Regions from separate parts of the Pseudomonas sp. VEM90 genome, predicted to be linked through region 2. Evidence: riboswitches for the same ligand, from Rfam matches in the RefSeq annotation. Region 2 holds a riboswitch; each other region holds the start of a gene.
The links. A riboswitch is a leader RNA that binds a small molecule or an ion and turns the genes downstream of it on or off. The one in region 2 is predicted to bind cobalamin.

Region 1 (7,576 bases), on a different contig from region 2:
ACGGTCGAAGCTGGAAATCTGGAAGCTGTGCGGCTTCATGCCACCCTTGAAGTACGAACCAACCGGGATGGCGAACACCGAGAAGATGAACTCGGGGGCGGTGCGCACGCCAATGTTGTCGCCGGTGCCGATCACGAACGGGCGCAGGTACAGGGCGCCTTTGCCGTGTGGTGGCACGAACTTTTCGTTGGCCTTGACCACTTGCTTGCACGCTTCGATGAACACATCGGTCGGCACGTGCGGCATCAGCAGGCGTGCGCAGCTGCGCTGCATGCGGGCCGCGTTCTGGTCCGGGCGGAACAGGTTGATCGAGCCGTCCTTGCAACGGTAGGCCTTCAGGCCTTCGAAGCACTGCTGGCCGTAGTGCAGGGCCGTGGAGCCTTCACTGATGTGCAGTACGTTGTCTTCGGTCAGGGTGCCCTTGTCCCACTCGCCATTGCGCCATACGGACAGGTAGCGTTTGTCGGTCTTGATGTAGTCGAAACCCAGCTTGTCCCAATTAATGCTTTCGTTGCTCATGACACCCTCATTGTCTTGCAAGTGCCCGATCGCTCGGGCTGCTGTTATATGCGCACCATGCCACCTTAATACATCCTTGGCGGATCGGGAACGGCCAGTCACGAATTGATAGGCTGCGATGCTTTTTTTTCGGTTTCTACAACCGCAAGTACTCATCCAGCGCCAGGTTTTCCAGCAATACCGCATCATGGGACGCCACTATCAGCGCCCCGCGAAACTGCCCAAGCATGCGTTCCAGGGCTGTCAGCGAAGGCAGGTCCAGGTGGTTGCCGGGTTCGTCCAGCAGCAACAGGTCGAGCGGCCGTTCGCGGTACAGCACGGCGGCCAGCGCCGCCTTCATACACTCACCGCCGCTAAGCAGGCCACTGGGCAGTTCGATACGGGCCGCATCCAGGCCCAGTTGCGCCAGGCGGCTGCGCAATTTCCCCTGGGCCATCGTCGGGTTGGCTTGGCGTAGGTGTTCGAGCACGCTACGGTTGCCTGCCAGTGTGCTGCAGTGCTGATCGAGCAGGGCGGTCTCACCGATGAGGCGCACATTGTCGGGCGATGCCGGCAATTCCCCATTCAGCAGCCTGAGCAGGGTGGACTTGCCACTGCCATTGGCGCCGATCAGCCCTACGCGCTGGCCCAGGCACAAGCGCAGGTCAAGCGCTTTACGGGTGCCATGGGGCAAGCAAAGTGCCTGCAACGCCAACACTTCTCGGCCCGGATGACGCTGAGGTGTGGGCGTGTGCAAGGTAATAGCGCTGTCATGCTCCATCTCGCGGGCGGCGTCACGCACTTTGCCCATAAGCGTTTGCCGAGCATCGCGATGCTCGCGGTGCTGCTTGCCGGCAGTGGCCTGGCTGCGCTCCTGCTTGCGGTCGACCAGAATCTTGGCCTGGTTGGCGTGCTTGGCTTGGCGCCCGGCCCGGGCCTGATGGCGCTCCAGGTCTTCGCGTTGGCGCTGCAGTTCACGGGCCTGTCGTTGCTGCGCCTGCTTCAGCCGGGCAAGTTGCTGCTGGGCCTGCGCCGTCTGGTTGGTTTTTTGCGCACTATAGAGGCTGTAGTTGCCACCATAGGCCTGCAAGCCCAGGCTGGATAGTTCGACAATGCGTGCCATGTGCGCCAGCAGGCTGCGGTCGTGGCTGATCACCAGCAAGCCACGGTCCCAGGCTTCGATCATGCTCAGCAGCTGGGCACGGGCGTTGCTGTCCAGGTAATTGCTTGGCTCGTCGAGGATCAGGTAATCGGCATCGCTGAGCCACGCGCCAATCAATGCCACGCGCATGGCTTGGCCACCGCTCAGGGTTCGTGCGGGCTGGCGCCAGTCGAGTTGACCCAGGCCATGGCCCTGAAGCTGTAGCTGCAATTGCTCGCGCATATCCCAGCGCTCGCCAACGGTGTCGAAATCCTGGGGCTCGATGCTGCCTTGCTCGATGCGCTCCAGCGCCGCAATCACCGGTCCCACTTGGGCCAGGTCGGCCAGCGTGGCGCTGCGCTCGATGACTTGCTGGTCCAGCAAATGGACAGGTCCGAGGCGCCGACAATGGCCGCTGCTCGGTTCACGCTGGCCGGCAAGAATCTGCCCTAGCAGGCTTTTGCCCACGCCATTGCGCCCGACCAGGCCGGTGCGGCGTTGGTCGAAGGTTTCGTTGAGGTTGCTAAACAGCGGCCTGCCATCAGGCAAGGCCAAGGAGACGCTGTCCAGCGTCAGAATCGACGTGTTCGTCATGCACAACTCCACAAATGCCGCGACATCTCCGGTACGAACCGGAGGCTGAAGACTGGCCGTCGAACAGACGGCGGCATCAATGGCGCATTGGACGAACACCTCGTAATTTAGAGACTGCGTAGCCTAACGGCCCTCTGGGGCCGGGTAAAGCACCGGCTGCCGGTTGGGGCTCAGCGCTGCGTCTGCAAGCGCTTGGCCCAGTCTCCGCCGTGGCCGTGCGCGCAGGCTTCTTCACTGTCGAATCGCACATGCCAGGCCGGATGGTCCAGCTCAATGCCGGCTTGCTCCAGCGCCAGGCCGGTAAGCGCCAGCATGCGCGCCTTCGCATCACCGACCACGGCCGCTGCCTTGTCGGCCTCTTGCTCGAATACCCAGGTGATACGCAGGCTGCTCGGAAAGTCCTCGGGGTCGAGGCGATGGGTAAGCCAACTGAAGCCGACAATTTCTGCCTTGGCGGCTTCGCAGGCATCGGTCAGGCACGCAACCAACCCCCGCTCCAGGCGACTTATCTCGCGTTTGCCCAATGCCTTCATGGGTTGGCCTCGTCATCGATCTGCTGGCAAAAGCGCAGGCGGTTGCCGAACGGGTCCCATACCTGCATCTGCAGGCCCCAATCCAGGCGCTCGGCCTCGGGCCGGGCGAAACCGTACTGTTTACCCTGCAATTCACCCTCCAGCGCGCGCAGGTCGTCGAGGCGGGCGAACACGGTCGAGCCAGGGCAGGCATCGCCATGGTGCTCTGAAAGGTGCAGGATCAGGCCATCACGGTGGATCTGCATGTACAACGGCAAGTCCGGGCTGAAGCGGTGCTCCCAGTCCAGGCTGAAACCCAGGAAGTCGAGGTAGAACTCCTTGGCCTTGTCGATCGAGAATATGCGCAGTACAGGTATGGCGGGGGCGAGGGGCATGGTGCGTCCTTGACCGTGGATAAGGCGCCACTGTAGCGCACTTGCGCCCAGCGTTGTCGACCGGCCCCGCAGCAATGGTTGACCACCCGCCAGCCACTGCGTAGCCTTGCCACTTCGAGGTTCTTCGGCCTGGCCGAAGCTAAGACGGGAACGCGGTACAAGCCGCGGCTGCCCCCGCAACTGTAAGCACCGACAACGGATCGACACAGCCACTGCGCCAGCGCGCGGGAAGGCGTCATCCCGCCAGCCCGCCGTTCGACTGAACGGGGCATGGAACGGTGCAAGCCAGGAGACCTGCCTCGTCACGTTTTCGACTTTCAACCGGGCGGGGTGATCCGGTGGCGAACAAGCCCGGCCGGCCTGGCCTGCGGCTGTCGTCCTGCATGCCCGCGCCACACTGCCAAGGGCAATGCGACATGAAAACACTGGCCAAGCTACCCGTCACCATCGTCACCGGCTTCCTCGGCTCGGGCAAGACCACCTTGCTGCGCCACATGCTCGACAACGCCCAGGGCCGCCGCATTGCGGTCATCGTCAACGAATTTGGTGAACTGGGCATCGATGGCGAAATCCTCAAACAGTGCAGCATCGGTTGCACCGAGGAAGAAGCCAGCGGCCGCGTCTACGAGCTGGCCAACGGCTGCCTGTGCTGCACCGTGCAGGAAGAATTCTTCCCGGTGATGCGCGAGCTGGTGGCCCGCCGTGGCGACCTCGACCACATCCTCATCGAAACCAGCGGCCTGGCCCTGCCCAAGCCATTGGTACAAGCGTTCCAGTGGCCGGAAATCCGCAACGCCTGCACCGTCGATGCGGTCATCACCGTGGTCGACAGCCCGGCCGTGGCCGCTGGCACCTTTGCCGCCTACCCGGACCAGGTCGATGCCCAGCGCAAGCTCGACCCTAACCTGGATCATGAATCGCCCTTGCACGAGCTGTTCGCTGACCAGTTGGCCAGTGCCGACCTGGTGGTGTTGAACAAGGCTGACCTGATCGACGCCGAAGGCCTGGCCAAGGTGCGTGCCGAGGTGGCCGAAGAACTGCCGCCGGCGGTGAAAGTGATCGAGGCCAGCAGCGGCAAGCTGCCACTGGAGGTGCTGCTGGGCGTGGGTGCCGAGTCCGAGGCGCATATCGATGGCCGCCGAACCCACCACGATTCGCACCACGATAGCGACGATCATGACGATCATGACCACGACGCTTTCGATTCCATCTCCATCGACCTGCCGGAAGCCGACGAAAGCCTGCTGCTCGATGCATTGACCCAGTTGGTGGTGGAGTTCGGTATCCTGCGCGCCAAAGGCTTCGCCGCCATCCCGGGCAAGCCGATGCGCCTGCTGGTACAAGGCGTGGGCACCCGTTTCGACAAGCACTTCGACCGCGCCTGGCGCGCCGACGAGCCGCGCATCACCCGCCTGGTGCTGATCGGCCAGGACCTCGATGCTGCCCAGCTGGAGGCGCGCCTGCGCCAGGCGCTGGGCGCCTGACCCATGCACCTGCTGCGGACCCAGCCCGGTGGTTTCGTACCGGATGACAGCATTGCCGACCTCGGCCAGACACCCGCCGAGCTGGTGATTCTCTGCAGCGGCGATTCACACCTGGCATTGCTCGCCGACACCGCCGAGCAATTGCCCGAAGACTTTCCCAGCCTGCGCCTGGCCAACCCGATGCAGGTGCAGAACCATGCCTCGGTCGACCTGTATGTCGACCAGGTGCTGCGCCACGCCAAGGTCATCCTGGTGTCGCTGCACGGTGGCGTTGGTTACTGGCGCTATGGTGTCGAACAACTGGTCGAGCTGGCCGCCCGTGGCGTGCAGCTGATTCTGGTGCCGGGCGATGACCGCCCGGACCCGGAGCTGACCTGCCTGGGCAACGTCCGCGGTGAACAGGCCGAGCGGCTTTGGCATTACCTGCGCCAGGGCGGCAAGGCCAATGCCATCAACCTGTTCAACTGCCTGGCCAGCCAGTGGCTGGGCCGCGACTATGCCTGGGACGAGCCGCAGCCTTTGCCGCGCACCGCGGTATATCACCCCGCCAAGGGCAGCGCGACACTCGAAGACTGGTACCCGCACTGGCACCCCGAGCAGCCAGTGGCGCCGCTGCTGTTCTACCGTTCGCACCTGCAAGCGGCCAATACCGCGTTCATCGACGTATTCTGCCAGCGCCTGCAGGCTGCCGGCCTGAACCCGTTGCCGATCGCCGTGGCCAGCCTCAAGGAAAGCGCCTGCCTGGAACAGGTCGAAGCCTGGCTGGACGAGGTCGGCGCCGAAGTGCTGGTCAATACCACCGGTTTCGCCTTGTCCAGCCCCGAGCGCCCCAACCTGCGCCCGTTCCGCCGCGACATCCCGGTGCTTCAGGCCATCTGTGCGCAGGACAACCAGCCTGGCTGGGAGGCCAGCGAACAGGGCCTGGGCGCACGCGACCTGGCCATGCACATTGCGTTGCCGGAGCTGGATGGGCGCATCATTACGCGCCCGGTCAGTTTCAAGGACATGGCCTGGCGCAGCGAGCGCAGCCAGTCCGACGTTGTCTGCTACCGCGCCCACCCCGAGCGCATGGACTTTGTCGCCGAGCTGGCCCGCCGCTGGGTCGAGCTGGCCCGTCTGCCCAATGCCCAGAAGCGTGTGGCCCTGGTGCTGGCCAACTACCCGACCCGCGATGGCCGCATTGGCAATGGCGTCGGCCTGGACACGCCCGCCGCCGCACTCAACATCCTCAAGGCGCTGCAGGCCGAAGGCTACCCGCTGGCCGAACTGCCGGGCAGCGGTACGCAACTGATCCAGCAGTTGCTCGGTGGCGTGACCAACGACCTCGACCACCTCGACCAGCGCCCCTGTGCCCAGAGCCTGAGCCTGGCCGATTACCAGCTGGCCTTCGAGCGCCTGCCGCAGGCCAACCGCCAGGCAGTGCTGGAACGCTGGGGGCCGCCCGAACAGGACCCGATGTATCGCAGCGGCCGGCTGATGGTTGCCGGCCTGCGCTTTGGTTTGACCTTCGTCGGTATCCAGCCGGCGCGGGGCTATCAGGTAGACCCCAGCGCGGTGTATCACGACCCTGACCTGGTGCCGCCGCACGGCTACCTGGCATTTCACTTCTGGCTGCGTCACGCATTTGCCGCCGATGCGGTGATCCACGTCGGCAAGCACGGCAACCTCGAATGGTTGCCCGGCAAAGGCGTCGGGCTGTCGGCGCAGTGCTGGCCGGACGCGCTGCTCGGGCCGCTGCCGAACATCTACCCGTTCATCGTCAACGACCCGGGCGAGGGCGCCCAGGCCAAGCGGCGCACCCAGGCGGTAATCATCGACCATCTGATGCCGCCGCTGACCCGTGCCGAAACCTATGGCCCGCTGCGCCACCTGGAACAACTGGCCGACGAGTTCTATGAAGCGCAGTTGCTCGACCCTCGGCGTGCCCGCGAGTTGCAGCGTGACATCCTCGAGCTGGTCAAGGCCACCCACATTGACCGTGAGTTGCAACTGGAAGGGCAACTGGACGATGCGGCGCTCTGGCTGCCGCGCCTGGATACCTACCTGTGCGACCTGAAGGAGTCGCAAATTCGCGATGGCCTGCACGTGTTTGGTCAGTCACCTGAAGGGCGGCTACGCCTGGATACGCTGCTGGCGTTGTTGCGGGTCGAGCGTGGCGACGGTCGTGGCGGCAATGCCAGCCTGCTGCGCGCCCTGGCGAAAGCACTGGTGCCGGGCTGGGACCCGCTCGATTGCGACCTTGGGCAGCCGTGGCAGGGCATACGCCCTGAACAGCTGCAGGCCATGAGCAATGAGCCCTGGCGCACTTGTGGCGACACCCGCGAGCGCCTTGAGCTGTTGGCACTGCAGCTGATCGGGCAGGCGCTGGAAGGCACAGCACAGTTACCCGACCTGAGTGAGTGGCAACCGGTGCACGCTGTAGTGCAGGCCCTGTGTGAAGCGGTAGCCCCCAGCCTGGACGCCTGCGGCACGGCTGAAATGAATGGCCTGCTGGCGGCACTGGCCGGGCGCTTCGTGCCAGCCGGCCCCAGTGGTGCGCCTAGCCGAGGGCGCCTCGATGTGCTGCCCACCGGTCGCAACTTCTATACCGTGGACGTGCGCAACCTGCCCACCACCACAGCCTGGCGCCTGGGCTTCGCCTCGGCCAGCCTGATCCTCGAACGCCATCTGCAGGACCACGGCGATCACTTGCGCCAGCTCGGCCTGTCGGTGTGGGGCACGGCGACCATGCGCACCGGCGGCGACGACATCGCGCAGGCCATGGCGCTGATGGGCGTGCGGCCTGTCTGGGCCACCGGCAGCCAACGGGTCGACGATTTCGAAATCTTGCCGCTGAGCCTTCTCGACCGCCCCAGGGTGGACGTGACCTTGCGTGTTTCCGGCTTCTTCCGCGATGCCTTCGGTAACCTGATCCGCCTGTTCGACGCCGCCGTGCAGGCAGTGGCCGCGCTG
Region 2 (7,576 bases):
GAGGCCGGCTTGGGGGCGCGTTATGTGGATGAGCGTTATGCCGATACCGCCAATACCCAAAGCGCCCCCGGCTACACCGTGGTCGATGCCAACATCGCCTGGCAGGTGTTGCCGGATGTGAAGTTGGGGTTGCAGTTGAACAACCTGTTCGATCGCGAGTATGTGCAGTCGGCGTTCAGCGGGCAGCAGTGGTTGATGGGGATGCCGCGGTCGTACTTCGCGACGGTGGATTACAGCTTCTGACCTGAATACCTCTTCACGGCACGGATAGCACAAAAACCGCTACCAACCCGTCACCGGCTAGTTATAAGATAACGTTTTATATGACATTCATTACTATTAGCGTTCACCCATGACAAGCGCAATCGCCACGCCCACTCTGATCACCCAGCGGCTGCAGAGCATCGACGCCCTGCGTGGCCTGGTGATCCTGTTCATGCTCCTGGACCATGTCCGCGAGACTTTCCTCCTGCACCGCCAGGTCAGCGACCCCATGGCCATCGACACCACGGAACCGGTGCTGTTCTTCAGCCGCACCCTCGCCCACCTGTGTGCGCCTGTGTTCGTCCTGCTGACCGGCCTATCGGCCTGGCTGTATGGCGAGAAGCATCAGGGCCGTGGCGACGTCTCGGCTTTCCTGTTCAAACGCGGGCTGTTCCTGGTGTTGCTGGAGTTCACCCTGGTCAACTTCGCCTGGACCTTCCAGTTGCCCCCCAGCGTGATCTACCTGCAAGTGATCTGGGCCATCGGCGTCAGCATGATCGCCCTGTCGCTGCTGGTGTGGCTGCCACGCGCCGCCCTGCTCGCCCTGGGCGCCATCATCGTCGCCGGCCACAACCTGCTCGACGGCGTGCACTTCGGCGTAGAGTCAGCCCTGCATGTGCCGTGGGCAATCCTGCATGATCGTGGCTGGCTGGCGTTTTCCGAGAACCTGCACCTGCGCACGTCGTACCCGGTGCTGCCGTGGATCGGCGTCATCGCCCTGGGCTACGGCCTGGGGCCCTGGTTCGGTCGCGGCAGCGATGCCGGACAACGCCAGCAACACCTGCTGGTGGCCGGTTTGCTCGCGCTGCTTGGCTTTATCCTGCTGCGCATGTTCAACGGTTACGGTGAGGCACCGTGGAGCGGTTACCCAACCTTCACGCAAACCCTGATGAGCTTCTTCAACATCACCAAATACCCACCGTCGCTTCTGTTCCTGACCCTGACCCTGGGCTGCGGCCTGTTGTTGTTGCGCACGTTCGAACGGGCCGGCCAGGCGCGCTGGATCACTGCACTGGCAGTGTTCGGTGCGGCACCGATGTTCTTCTATCTGCTGCACCTGTATGTGCTGAAGCTGCTGTACCTGGCCTGTGTGGCGCTGTTCGGGCTCAACCATGGCGACTACTTCGGTTTCGACGGTATTGCAGCGGTGTGGCTGGGCGCGGTGCTGCTGGCGGTTTCGCTGTACCTGCCAGTGCGCGGGTTCGCCCGTCTGAAGCAGCGTCGCCGCGACATCCGTTGGCTGAAGTACTTCTGAAAAGCGTTTTCACCTGGCGACGCGATGGTCTACCATGCGGGCCGCCGGTTTCCACCATGGAACTAACAGGGAATCCCAGGCCTGCCAATACAGGCCAATCGGAACTGCCCCCGCAACTGTAGGTGCCGAGCCTGCTCCATCGATGCCACTGGGCCTACCGCCCGGGAAGGCGGGAGCCGGGCCGTGACGCACCAGTCAGGAGACCTGCCGGCCTTCATTCACCAACCGGCGGGGTGTCCGGGATTGGCCATCCGTGTTGCCCCAGCCACCCGCTGGGGCTTGGCGATGCCTGTCCGTGCGTTCCTCACCAGAACTGTCCGATAGGAGATCGCCCAGCATGCTGCCCCGTTTCGCCACCCTGCTCGCGGGCCTAGGCCTCACCGGCCTGGCCCAGGCCGCTGCCACCCACTACCCGCTGACGGTCGACAACTGCGGCAAGCCGCAGACTTTTGCCCAGGCACCGCAGCGCGCCGTCACCATCGGCCAGGCCGGAACCGAGCTGCTCTATGCCTTGGGGCTGGGTGACAAGCTGGCGGGCACGTCGCTGTGGTTCAACAACGTATTGCCGGAATACCAGGCGGTGAACGCCAAGGTGCCGCGCCTGGCCGACAACGACCCCAGCTTCGAGGCGGTGGTCGGCAAGCGCCCGCAGCTGGTCGCGGTGCAGTTCGAATGGATGGTCGGTGCCCAGGGCGTGGTCGCCACCCGCGAGCAGTTCGATGAACTGAAGATCCCCACCTACGTGCTGCCATCGGACTGCGAGGGCAAGGACAACCTAGTCGGTGCAGACGGCACCCGCCTGCAAGCGTTCCAGGTAGACAGCATCTACAAGAGCGTCAGCCAACTGGCCGAGATCTTCGACGTTCAGGACCGCGGCGCAGCACTGAACGCCGAGTTGCAAGGGCGCCTCGACAGCGCCAGGGCACAACTGGCCGGCAAGGACCTGTCGGCAACTTCGGCGCTGTTCTGGTTCTCCAGCGCCGACCTGGACATCGACCCCTATGTGGCCGGCCGCCAGGGTGTCGCCGACTTCATGTTGCGCACCCTCGGTGTGCGCAACGTGGTCGAGTCCAGCGAAGAATGGCCAAGCGTTGGCTGGGAAACCCTGGCCAAGGCCAATCCGACCTGGCTGATCATCGCACGCATGGACCGCCGCCGTTTCCCCGCCGACGACTACCAGAAAAAGCTCGAATTCCTGCGCAGTGATCCAGTAACCCGCAACATGGACGCGGTAAAGCACGACCGCATCATTATCCTCGACGCCGACGCCATGCAGGCCGGCATCCGCCTGTTCCGGGGCGTGCAGACGCTCTCCACGGCCTTCGCCAGCGGTAAAGCAGCCCCGTGATGATCCGCCTGTTACCCTGCATCGCGGTTGCCTTGGGCGCCCTGTTGGCCGCCCTGCTGGCCGGCACCGCCATCGGCGAAACCAACCTGTCGCCCAGCGTGGTCGGCCAGGTGCTGGCCAACCACCTGTGGCAAGCTGCCTACCCGGTGGACCCGATCGACGCCGGCATCGTCTGGAACTACCGCCTGACCCGCACCCTGGTCGCAGCCGCTTGTGGCGCCGGGCTGGCCACCTGCGGTGTCATCCTGCAGGCGATGTTGCGCAACCCACTGGCCGAGCCCTACTTGCTGGGGCTGTCTGCCGGTGCCTCGACCGGCGCGGTACTCGTCGGCCTGCTGGGCCTGGGTAGCCTGGCATTAAGCATGTCCGCAGGGGCTTTCATCGGTGCCGTGGCCGCATTCGCCTTGGTACTGGTGCTGGCCCGCGCGGCCGGCCCCAGCAGCAACAATGCCCAAGTGATCCTTGCCGGTATCGCCGGCTCGCAACTGTTCAATGCACTGACCGCCTTCCTGATCACCAAGTCGGCCACCGCCGAGCAGGCGCGCGGTATCCTGTTCTGGCTGCTGGGCAACCTGAGCGGCGTGCGCTGGCCTTCGGTGTGGCTGGCTGTGCCGGTGGCGATTTTCGGCTTGCTGGTGTGCCTGTGGCATCGCCGTGCGCTGGATGCCTTCACCTTCGGCGCCGATTCGGCCGCCTCGCTGGGCATCCCGGTGCGGCGCACCCAGTTGCTGCTGATCAGTTGTGCAGCGCTGGTGACGGCTGTGATGGTGTCCATTGTCGGCGCCATCGGTTTTGTCGGGCTGGTTATACCCCATGCCCTGCGCCTTCTGCTCGGCCCCGGGCACAGCCGTCTGTTGCCCGCCAGCGCACTGGGCGGTGCACTGTTCCTGATTGCGGCAGATATTCTTTCGCGCACACTGATCACCGGCCAGGTGATCCCGGTGGGCGTGGTTACGGCGCTGATCGGTGCCCCGGTATTCGCGCTGATTCTGGTCAGCCGTCGGGGGCGACCATGACAGCCATGACAACTGTTCGCATCCCCCCGCTGGCCTGCCATGGGCTGGGGCTGCAACTGGCCGGCAATACCGTGCTCAGCGATATCGACCTCAGCGTTGTCGCCGGTGAAACCCTGGGCATCGTCGGCCCTAACGGCTCGGGCAAATCCTCGCTACTGAAGTTGCTGGCAGGGCTGCGCAAACCGGCCTGCGGCAGCGTGCAGCTCATGGGTGAGCCACTGGCACAGATGCCCCGCCGCCGTGTTGCCCAAGCGCTGGCGCTGGTCGAGCAACAGGCCGACACCCTCGATGCGATCAGTGTGTTCGACGCGGTTGCCTTGGGCCGCACGCCGTGGCTCTCGGCCCTGGCACCGTTCTCCCGGCAAGACTGCGCCATCGTCGAGCAAGCCCTGGCCGACCTCGACGCCCTGCACCTGCGCACGCGCCTGTGGGGGTCGCTGTCCGGTGGCGAGCGCCAGCGTGTACACATCGCCCGCGCGCTGGCCCAACGGCCGCAGGTGCTGCTGCTGGACGAGCCGACCAACCACCTGGACATCCAGCATCAGCTGAGCCTGCTGCAACAAGTGCAGGCGCTGCCGGTTACCACCTTGGTAGCGCTGCATGACCTCAACCAGGCACTGACCTGCGACCGTGTCGCGGTCATCGACAAGGGCCGCCTGGTCGCCCTTGGCAAACCCTTCGAAGTGCTTACCGCCAAGCGCCTGCTGAGCACCTTCGGCGTCCACGCCCACTACCTCACCGACCCTTTCGACGGCGCGCGCATCCTGCGCTTTCGCGCCCCCTGAACCAGGTAGCCCTGCCCATGCTGTTGCGCCCTGTCGCCCTGCTGCTCGCCAGCACCCTGCATGCCCCGACCGCACTGGCCGAAGTGCATGAAGTGAAAATGCTCAACCGTGGCAGCGACGGTGCCATGGTCTACGAGCCCGACCACTTGCGCATTGCACCCGGCGACAGCGTTCGCTTCCTGCCGACCCAGAACGGGCATAATGCCGCCAGCGTGGCGGGCCTGCTACCCACCGGGGCCGAGCCGTTCAAGAGCAGGCTGAACCAGCCGTTCGAGCACACCTTCAGCGTGCCGGGCGTGTACGGTATCCAATGCATTCCGCACGTGGCCATGGGCATGGTCATGGTGATCCAGGTCGGTGACGCGCCTGCCGCCGAATTGCCGACCAGCTTGCCGGCGCGGGCCAAAGCCCGCTTTGCCGCACAGTTGCAAAAGCTCGAAGCTGGGCAATGAGCCAGCTATTCGGGTCGCTCACGCCCTGGCCGGCGTCGCCCACTTGCAAAGCAATGGCTTTACCGAGGATGGCAACTGGAAGCTTCTCAACCGCAACGTGTTCGATCCAGTGACGCGCGGCGTGATCTTCATCGCCAACAGGCACGTTCCCAGCGGTCAGCGTAATCGCAACTGCATGTGCGTGGTCTGCCACACCGGGTCTTGCTCCACATCCACCAACGTAAACCCTTGCCGCTCCCAGAACGCGATGGCACCCGGCAGAAACGGATGAGTATGCAAGTAAAGGCAGTCGAAGCCGGCTTGCATCGCCCGTTCGCGCAAGGCGCCAAACAAGGCAGCCGCCAGCCCATGCCTGCGGTAGGCCGGCAACACGAACAGCCGCACCACCTCGACTACCCGCTCAGCGCGGTAATCAAGCTGGGCAAAGCGATGGTCATAGGGCAAGTAACCTATCACCGCGACCAGCCGCCCACCCTCACGGGCTTCCAGAAAACAGCCCGCGCCGTCCAGGTAAGTGTCAGCGAACTGCGCCAGGTCACGCGGCAAGGGTGCATTGGCGAGCATCGGAAAAAGCGCGCGGCGGGCACTGTCGACAAACGCCAGCACTTCGGCAATGGCGTCACGCGCCACGGGTTGCAAGGTCCAGTTCGGCATTGGGCGGTTGCCAGTGTGGTTGGGAGCGTACGGTTCTACCGCAGCGTGCCGCTCAAGGCAAATCACAGGGCTCGTCGCGGCAAGGCGGACATCGGTATAATCGGCAGCCTTCACTGCCCGACCAGGCCATACCATGCCTCGCCTCCCGAAGTTGCTGTTACCCCTGTTGCTGGCTGCTGCACTCACCGCCTGCGACCAGAAGCCCTCCCGTGAAGAACAGATCCTCGCCCAGCTGCCGCTGCAGGACGCCTACACGCACAACATCGAGCGCATGTCCGCGCTGCTGGGCCGCACTCACCCGCAGTTGTCGCAAGCGACCATCCAGGACGTACTGCGCAAGCACCTCACCGTCGAGGACCAACGCCGGGACCTGTTCCGCCTGTACAGCGAAAAGAACTTCAGCGACGCCGAGTTCGCAACCATCGTCGCCGCCACCCAGGACCCCGCCAAAGCTCGCGCCCTGGAAGACACCGAAGCCGGCAAACGCTTGAGCGAAAAACTCACCGCCCTGATGCGCGAAACCGCCCGCGATGTGAACGTGCAGGCCTTGGTCGAGCAGCGCATGCAACAGGTGGAAGATGAGCTTGATGCGCTGGACAAGGCAGGCTCTTGAGCGCTGCCCGCCAAGGTAACTTCCGTTCAGCAGCCCTTTACGATCACAGAGGTCAGGATTGCCACATACCAAGCACGGATTGCGCCTGGATCTACGTACACTCATTCTGGTGCTCTGCGCCCTGACCGCAGTGGTCATGCTGTGCGCCAGCTATTTCGCCAGCTATCGGGTGCAGCGCCAGCTACTGATCGACAATGCCCTGGAAGCCAATCGGGTGTATGCGAGAAAGCTGGCCAGCATTACCGACACCTTCATTGGCAACGCCTTGCAGCAACTGATGTTCAGCGCCGGCGTACAAAGCCGGCAGTTGAGCGACACCGCAGCGCTGCAGGTGGAAACCGACCGCGTACTGGGCCAGAGCATGGCCTTCAACTCCACCTTCGTGATCGATGCCAACGGTGTACTGCTGGCGGTATCCCCCGCCCCGCTACGCCACCTGCTCGGCACCCACGTGCAGTCGCCCGGTGCTCAGGAAGCCCTGCACGAACGCCGTCCACTGGTTTCCACACCCTATCTGTCGGCGGCCGACAACCTGATGGTGGTGCTGTCGCAACCCATTTTCGACGACAACGGCCGCTACCTGGGGTATGTGGGTGGCAGCCTGTACCTGCGTGAACACAACATCCTCAACAGCCTGCTGGGTGAGCATTTCTACAAGAACGGTTCGTACCTGTATGTGGTCGACCGCAAACGACGCCTGCTGTACCACCCCAATAGCGAACGGGTAGGCACGGTGGTGGAGGGCAATGCGCTGGTCGACCAGCTGGGGAGACTGGACAGCGGTACCCGGCAGCTGACCAATAGCCTGGGCGTGGAAATGCTCGCCGGCTTCGCCACTGTGCCCAGCGCCGGCTGGGGCGTTGTAGCGCAGCAGCCATTGGCGCAGACGGTGACGCCGCTGAACCATCTGGTGCTGAACGTGGTCGCCAGTTCGGCGCCCTTGGCGCTGGTTGGCAGCCTGCTGCTGTGGTGGCTGGCCCGCACCATCGCCCGGCCGCTGTGGAAACTGGCCGCAAGTGCCCGCACGATGGACCGCGCCGGTACCGCCGAACATTTGCATCATGTGCGGGCCTGGTACTTTGAGGCGGCAGAGCTCAAACGCGCGTTACTGTTCGGCCTGAACTTGCTGCAAGAGCGCATCGGCCGGCTCAATCGGGACGCCCAGACCGACCCGCTGACCGGCCTGGGC
Region 3 (7,576 bases), on a different contig from region 2:
GCGGCTACGGCAAAGGCGGCAATGGCCGGGGCGTCGTCGAGCACGCCGGCGATGCGCAAACGTTCCTTGAATACATGGCTGATGTAATAGGTAGCATTGATATGGCTGCTCAGGGCTACGTCTGCAACACCGTTGGCCACGGCCTCCATCTGACCGAGTGGGTTGTCAACTTCGACTATCTCGGCCTGCGGGTATCGCTGTTGCAAAACGGCCTGCTGCGGTGAGCCGCGCACCAAGGCGATGCGCTTGCCATCCAGGGCCTTGGACTGTGCAGATGATTCGCCTTCGTTGCGGGTGACAAGCACGCGCGGGCTGACCAGGTAGGGGCGGGTGTAGCGCAGTTGCTTCAAACGGTCGGCGCCATAGCCCAGCGCCCCGATCATCTGTGCCTCGCCGTGTAACAGGCGGTCGATCATGACCTGCGATGAAGCACTCTCGACGGGTTTGAACTGCAGCCCCGTGCGCAATGAGATCTGCTTGAGCAGGTCCAGGGTGATACCGCTAGGGCGGTGTTGAGCATCGTTGAACGTCAGAGGTGCCAGCGAGGTATTGACCAGTACACTGATAGTGGGGTGGTCGGTGATCCAGGATTCTTCTTCTTCGCTCAAGGCAGTGAGGTGGCGCTGCAGCAGCAGGCTGGTATTACCACTGCTCCAACGGCGCAGAATGTTCAGACGTTCACTTTCGCTTATGCGTGACAGCGCCTTGTCCACCAGCCGATGCAAGCGCGGGTTGTCGCTGGCGATGGCGAAGGCAAAAGCCTCTGGGGCCAGTTGGGAAAAATGGTCGATTTTCAACGTGCCCTGAAAACTTTTGCCGATCATGTAGTCGGTGCTGATGGCATCGCCCAGATAGGCGTCTGCCTCGCCCAGCACCACGGCAGCGAGCCCGGCCAGGGTCGAGCGGTACAGGCTCAGTTGCGCCTTGGGGTACTGGGTACGAACGCTGACGGCCGGCAGGTAGTGATCGACCATCGCCAGGCGCAGGCCGGCGAGGTCGGGCGTACTTTTCAAGCTGTGCCCCTCACGGGTGACGATTACGGGCAGGTCGTCGGCATAAGGGGTGCTGAGGCTAAGCTGGGCGTCCGCCGCTTCGAAGGCGTTGGAGCTACCCAGCAGGTCAATACGGCCATCACGCAAGGCAGTGATGGCCTCGTGACGGCTGTTAAAGCGGCGAACTTCAATAGGTATGTCAAGCTGTTCGCCGATGATGCCGGCGTAGTCTGCGCTTAACCCCTCATAGTCATGCTGACTCACATTGATTTCAAACGGGGGGTAGTCGGGGCGCGCACTGCCCAGTACCAGGTGTTGGCGCTGTTTCAGCCAGTGGCGATCATCGCTGGACAACGTCAGCGGGGCAGAGGCGCTGATTGAGCGCGCCAGCAGATGGCGTGGCTCGCTGCTGGCCTGCAGCACCGGGGACTTGGCCAGAGCAATAGCCAGAAGGACGCTCGCCAGCAACTGTTTCATGGCAGCCGAGCGCTCAATAGACGTTGTTACGCTTGGCCAGGTCGACCATTTCCACCAGCGACTCGGTCTTGAGCTTTTCCATGATACGGCCCCGGTAGGTGCTGATGGTCTTGGCGCTGAGGTTCATGCAAGTGCCGATGTTCTTGTTGTTCTCGCCGCGCGCGAGGCGCCGCAGCACTTCCATTTCCCGGTTGGAGAGACTGGCCAGGCGCACTGGCTCGCTCTCCAGCGAGTTGCTGTTGACCGACATTTGCGGAAAGGTCGAATAACCCTTGATCAGGGCCTTGAGAGCGAACAGCAGTGCCTCGTGGTCCTCTTCCTTGGTGACGAAGGCGCCTATCCCGGCATCCAGGCAGCGGCGCACATACAGATCGGTGGCCTGGCCGGTCAGCACCATGATCTTCGGTGCCGGCTCCAGGCTCTGCAATCGCTTGATGACTTCCATACCGTCCAGGCCAGGCAGGCCGATGTCGAGAATGACCACGTCCGGGCGCAGTTCACGGGCTACCTGAGCCACTTCACTGCCATTGCCGACCTCGCCGACGACATGGAAGCGCTCGCGCTCGAGCAGTAGGCGCAGGGACAGCCGGACAATAGGGTGGTCGTCGACGATCAGCACGGTTGTCATGGGGAAAACTCCTGTAGGGATGTGGTCCGCTTCCTGGAACACTCAGGAATACGTCTGCAAGTGGGGTTATCGGAAGCGCTGCACGATACGACCATTCCCGAGGTTTGGTAATGCCGAGTATAGAAGTGTTGAAATCCCTATTACTTATTGTTGAGAAATCCTACAAGAAACAGGAAAGGCATCACCCTGAAACAGCGGTGATGCCGGTTCTTTGCAGTTATTCAGGCGCAGGCAGCGTGCGGTTTGTGTATACGCAGTGTGGAGGCAGGGTTGTTGGTCAATGCCTGCCCGACCCGCGTCGGGCGGGCCACCAACTGCCCGGTACAATTCGGGCAGCGGCCTTGGAAGCGGGTTTCGGCACAGGCACGGCAGAACGTGCATTCGAAGGAGCAGATCAGGGCGTCGGGGCTGTCACCCGGCAGGTCGGCATCACAGCACTCGCAGTTGGGGCGTAACTCCAGCATGGGCATGGCTCCTGTTCGCAGGCGGGAACCCGGAGTCTGCTATGCCCGAGGCAGGGCTGGCAATGCTCAGTCGCCAGGACGGTACAGGTGGGCATGCCCGGCTCGGTACAAGGCCGACTCGGCGAACGGCGTATCCCCCAGTACGTGGCCTACCAGGATCAGCGCCGTGCGGCGGAAATCCTTGGCCGCTACGCGTTCGACAATATCACCGAGGTTGCCGCGCACCCAGTCCTGGTCTGGCCAGGTGGCCCGATGCACCACCGCAACCGGGCAGCTCGCGCCGTAGTGCGGCACCAACTCATCGACAATGCGCGACAGGTGCTTGACCCCCAGATGGATTGCCAGGGTGCTGCCATGGCGCGCCAGGTCATCCAACTGCTCACCAGGCGGCATGGGCGAGCTGTCGCCATAGCGGGTGAGGATCACCGTCTGCGCCACTTGAGGCAAGGTCAGCTCACAGCCGAGCAGGGCGGCGCTCGCTGCCGTGGCGGTAACGCCGGGGATGATCTGGTAATCGATGCCCAGCGCCTGCAGGTGGCGGATCTGCTCACCGATGGCACCGTAAAGGCTGGGGTCGCCGCTGTGCACCCGCGCCACATCCTGCCCTTGTTCGTGCGCGCTGCGCATGGCGGCGATGATCTGCTCCAGATGCAGTTCGGCGCTGTTGATCACGGTTTCGGCCTGGTGGCCTTCGAGCACGGCGGCGGGTACCAGTGAACCGGCATAAATGATCACCGGGCACTGACGAATCAGCCGTTGGCCCTTGACCGTGATCAGTTCCGGGTCGCCGGGGCCGGCACCGATAAAGTAGATGGTCATGCTAAGTCCTGGCAAGAAAGAGGGTACGAAACGCTCAGCAGGCCAGGGCGAGCGTCGCCGGGCCCAGTACCTGGCGCGTCAGCAGCAACCTGGCCGTACCCTGCCGCTGGCTGGCCAGGGCCAGTGCCGCGCTCTCGGCGACGCCCCAGCAGCCACTGTGTTGGTGGGCAGCGGCGGAACGGTGGCTGAGCAGTGGTTCATAGGGTTGCAGTTGCGCGCCATGGTACAGCACCAAGGGCAAGCCGAGGTGCTCTGCCAGTTGTTGCAAACCCGGTTCGTCGGCCTTCAGGCTGATGCTTGCGATGCCGCGCAGGTCGGCCAACGCCAGGCCCTGGTTGTCCAGTGCCTGGCACAGCAAGCGTTGCAAGGTATCCGCCGGGCAACCCCGGCGGCAGCCAAAACCGGCGTAGAAGGCAGGCATCAAGCCTGGCTGGAACGGCGGAACAGCCAGGCGCTGAGCAGGCCCAAGGCCAGCCAGAAGGCGGCGTTGGTCAGCCAGGAGGCTACTTTGAACTGGGTTTCCAGTGCTTCGGGGGCGAGGCTTTCGTGCACCTCAGGTTGCGGTGCACCGATCACATGAGGAATGACCAGCAGCACGGCGCCCAGTGCCTTCAGCAGCCAGTGGCGAGCGAACACCAGCAAGGCCAGGCCCAGCGCTGTGGCACTGGCTGTACCGACCCACCAGGTCTGGCGTTGCCCCAGATCGGCGGCTGCAGTACCTGGTAGTTCTGGTGGCAAGCCCAGGGTTGGGGCCAGGCAGAACACGGCGAAGCCAGCCAACCCCCACAATGCGCCAGTGGCGGTGCGTTTGGGCTCGCGAAGGCTGTACAGGGCGGCGAGGATCAGGGCGAAGCCGACCGCGACCACCAGATTGCCGCCTGTGGTGGACAGCACGCGTTGCCAGCCGTCTTCCGGCGACCAGGCTTCGGCGCTGTGTTCATGAGCGACCACTTCGCTACCGTGTTCGTGGTGTGCGGCCGGGGCCGAGGACTCGTAGGTTTCCGCCTCAAGAATCAGCGGGGCAACCCAGAAGCTTTGCAGCAAGGTCAGCAACAGGGCTGCAAGAAGCCCGCTGAAGCCCGCAGTACGGGCAATGCGCGTGATCATCAGACGTACTCAGTGGCAAGGGAAGGCGGCGCTGTGGCGGGTGTCGTGGGCGGCGTTGTGCACGGCCTCGATGTGCGAGAAACCGGCAAAGTACACCAGGCACAGGCCCAGCAAGCTGGCACCGATGGCGATGGTTACACGCTGGCTGAGGGTAACGGGGGTCGCAAGGCTGTGTTGTTTGGCGCTGGTGACGGGCATGACGCGGTCCTCTGCTTTTTTGTGGGCAATGGGCGAGCGCGGCAGCCCCGGGCGTGGCCGCCCAAGGGAATGCAACAGCGCCCGCCCACCGCGGGGTGTTCATGAACGTCAGGCCGGTCTCCGGGCTTGCGAGGAAGAGCTGGGCTCCTGGAACGCGTCACCTTCCCATGCCGTACTACAAGGCACAGTGGTACAGACGCTTCACTCGCTTACCGTTGCGGGGGCAGCACCGGCATTGTCCGGCCCTGCTGAAGGGCCTGGGACGCACCGGTTTCCCGTTTCACCCCCTGAGGGGCACCTGAACGCGAGGCATAAGGAGAGCATGGGGCGGGCTTGGCGTCAATGTCATACAGAGCGCGAGGCTGTCGAACAGCAGGTACCACCGCCTCGCGCCTGCGGTGTTCGTCCAGCAGGCAGAAGTGCAGGCGCCGGGCGATCACCCGCGGGCGAATGCCGCCAGCTTGTCGCCATCCAGCCGGTAGCGCACCCACTCATCCTGTGCTTCGGCTCCTAGCTTCTGGTAGAAGCCGATCGCTGGCTCGTTCCAGTCCAGCACGCTCCATTCCAGGCGCCCGCAGTTGTTCGCCACCGCTTCGCGGGCAATGTGCTGCAACAACTGCCGGCCGGCGCCATCGCCGCGTTGTTCGGGGGTCACGTACAGGTCTTCCAGATAGATGCCATTGCGCCCGAGCCAGGTCGAGTAGCTGTAGAAGTACACGGCAAAGCCGATTGCACGACCATCACGCTCGCACATCAGGGTGCGCACGGTGCTGCCTTCGTCGAACAGGCTGTGCTCGATGTCGGCAAGGGTAGCGACCACCTCGTGGCGGGCGCGTTCGTACTCGGCCAGTTCGGTGACGAAGGTGAGGATCTGCGCGGCATCGGTACGCACGGCAGGGCGAATGGTGAGGCTCATGGTGACAGCTTCCTTGGTCCGGATTGGCGATACAGTGATGTGTATCTGCATAATTTAATCAAACTGTACCGGTCGCAGGGGAAAGCGACTCCGGTAGTGTGACAGCACCTATAAAGAAAGTGGAATGCCCGCCATGCTTGCCTCTGCCGACCTGCTGACCGCCTTTGTGCTGTTTGCCTTCGTGTCTTCCATCACGCCTGGCCCCAACAACACCATGTTGCTGGCCTCGGGGGTGAACTTCGGCGTGCGCCGCTCGGTCCCTCATGCCTTGGGTATCAGCTTTGGTTTCATGATGATGGTGCTGGCCGTCGGCCTGGGGCTGGGTGAGGTATTCAAGGCCTGGCCACCACTGTATACGGTGCTGCGCTACACTGGCGCCGCCTACCTGCTGTACCTGGCCTGGAAGATCGCCACTTCCGGGCCGGTCGGCACGGCCTCGTCCAGTGCCCGCAAACCGCTGGGCTTCTGGGGAGCAGCGGCGTTCCAGTGGGTCAACCCCAAGGCCTGGGTGATGGCGGTGGGGGCGATTACCACCTACACGCCCGCGCAAGGCTATGTAACCAACGTGATCGTCATTGCGGCCTTGTTCGCTTTGGTCAACCTGCCGAGCGTGGGGGTATGGGTGATGTTCGGCAGCGCCCTGCGCAACCTGTTGCAGCATTCGCGCTGGCTGATGCTGTTCAATGTCGTGATGGCCCTGTTGCTGGTGATTTCACTGTACCCGCTGCTGTTTGTAGAATCAGCGTTTTCCTGACCCCGAGAGTACAGTAAGCCGATGCAGTTGATTCCCTGGTCCCACGAATGCGCCGAAGGTTTCACCCTGCGTGGCTGGCGAACCCCGGCCAGTGGCAAACCGCTGCTGCACTTCCTGCATGGCAATGGCTTCTGTTGCCTGACCTACCAACCGCTGTTGATGCACCTGGGCAAGTATTTCGACTTGTGGCTCTGCGACGTTCAAGGCCATGGCGACAGTGACCATGGCGGGGTGTTTCGCGGCTGGAACCGCACCGCCGCCTTGGCGGTGGAGGCCTTTCAGGGCGGACGTGGCGAGTATGGCGACGTACAGCGGTTTGCCGCAGGGCACAGCTTTGGTGGCGTGCTCACAGGGCTGATCCTGAGCAGTGAACCGCAACTGTTTGCACGCGCCGTGCTGCTCGACCCGGTGTTGTTCAGCCGACGCATGATCGGCGTGATGGGGGCAGCAGCCTTGGTCGGCCTGCATCAGCGCCACGCCCTGGCCCGCAAGGCTGCCAGTCGTCGCAGCCACTGGCCCGATCGCGAGTCAGCGTTGGCCTCGCTGCAAGGGCGTGGCATCTTCAAAGGCTGGACCCATACGGCGCTGCAGGCCTATGTCGAGCATGCCATCGGGGATTGTGGCGAGGCCGTGGTGCTCAAGTGCCGGCCCAGCCGTGAAGTGGAAATCTTCAGCTCGTTCCCTAAACGCATGTGGGCCAGCCTGACAGCAATCAGGACGCCGACACGGGTGTTGTATGGCGAGGACACCTATCCCTTTGTGCCACACTCGGTGAATCGCCTGGCGCTGCTAAACCGCAATGTGACCGCACTGCAAGTGCCCGGTGGGCACTGTTTCATGCAGGAAGACCCGGCCATGGCGGCCGAGCAGGTGCTCGGTTTCTTGCAGGGCTGACTGTTCTGCAGGTGGGACGATGCATGTCATTTCAGCCGTCTACCGCTTGATTGGCATCATTGATAAGGTTATCTCAACCAAGAGAGGAGCCTTCTCATGAAAAAGATTCTGGGTATCCACCACAGCCCTCACGCCCATTGGGTGGGGGATGGTTTCCCGGTGCGCAGCCTGTTCACCTACGACAACCTGGCCAGCCGGATCAGCCCATTCCTGCTGCTGGACTACGCCGGGCCGCATGATTTCGCCCCAACCCAGGCACGACGCGGTGTAGGCCAGCATCCGCATCGCGGCTTCGAGACGGTGACCATCGTCTACCAGGGTGAGCTG

Region 1: it holds a riboswitch for cobalamin, as region 2 does, so the genes downstream of both, cobW (cobalamin biosynthesis protein CobW) here and ACYCCG_RS23805 (ABC transporter substrate-binding protein) in region 2, are expected to answer to the same signal.
Region 3: it holds a riboswitch for cobalamin, as region 2 does, so the genes downstream of both, ACYCCG_RS13660 (CbtB domain-containing protein) here and ACYCCG_RS23805 (ABC transporter substrate-binding protein) in region 2, are expected to answer to the same signal.

The regions. Positions count from the first base shown of each region.
Region 1 is NZ_JBTRAR010000025.1:33,254-40,829, forward strand. It holds gene ACYCCG_RS21330 (branched-chain amino acid aminotransferase) at 1-519, opposite strand, end outside; gene ACYCCG_RS21335 (ATP-binding cassette domain-containing protein) at 656-2,233, opposite strand; gene ACYCCG_RS21340 (hypothetical protein) at 2,404-2,766, opposite strand; gene ACYCCG_RS21345 (glyoxalase superfamily protein) at 2,763-3,140, opposite strand; cobalamin riboswitch at 3,241-3,456, shown strand; gene cobW (cobalamin biosynthesis protein CobW) at 3,557-4,624, shown strand; gene cobN (cobaltochelatase subunit CobN) at 4,628-7,576, shown strand, end outside.
Region 2 is NZ_JBTRAR010000031.1:48,802-56,377, reverse strand. It holds gene ACYCCG_RS23815 (TonB-dependent receptor) at 1-243, shown strand, start outside; gene ACYCCG_RS23810 (DUF1624 domain-containing protein) at 353-1,519, shown strand; cobalamin riboswitch at 1,548-1,745, shown strand; gene ACYCCG_RS23805 (ABC transporter substrate-binding protein) at 1,857-2,867, shown strand; gene ACYCCG_RS23800 (FecCD family ABC transporter permease) at 2,867-3,883, shown strand; gene ACYCCG_RS23795 (ABC transporter ATP-binding protein) at 3,880-4,668, shown strand; gene ACYCCG_RS23790 (pseudoazurin) at 4,686-5,120, shown strand; gene ACYCCG_RS23785 (GNAT family N-acetyltransferase) at 5,277-5,774, opposite strand; gene ACYCCG_RS23780 (hypothetical protein) at 5,908-6,387, shown strand; gene ACYCCG_RS23775 (sensor domain-containing diguanylate cyclase) at 6,446-7,576, shown strand, end outside.
Region 3 is NZ_JBTRAR010000012.1:100,149-107,724, reverse strand. It holds gene ACYCCG_RS13690 (transporter substrate-binding domain-containing protein) at 1-1,469, opposite strand, end outside; gene ACYCCG_RS13685 (response regulator transcription factor) at 1,483-2,097, opposite strand; gene ACYCCG_RS13680 (DUF1272 domain-containing protein) at 2,319-2,561, opposite strand; gene cobM (precorrin-4 C(11)-methyltransferase) at 2,628-3,380, opposite strand; gene ACYCCG_RS13670 (cobalamin biosynthesis protein) at 3,415-3,801, opposite strand; gene ACYCCG_RS13665 (CbtA family protein) at 3,801-4,487, opposite strand; gene ACYCCG_RS13660 (CbtB domain-containing protein) at 4,497-4,685, opposite strand; cobalamin riboswitch at 4,780-5,002, opposite strand; gene ACYCCG_RS13655 (GNAT family N-acetyltransferase) at 5,122-5,601, opposite strand; gene ACYCCG_RS13650 (LysE family translocator) at 5,726-6,355, shown strand; gene ACYCCG_RS13645 (alpha/beta fold hydrolase) at 6,377-7,249, shown strand; gene ACYCCG_RS13640 (pirin family protein) at 7,346-7,576, shown strand, end outside.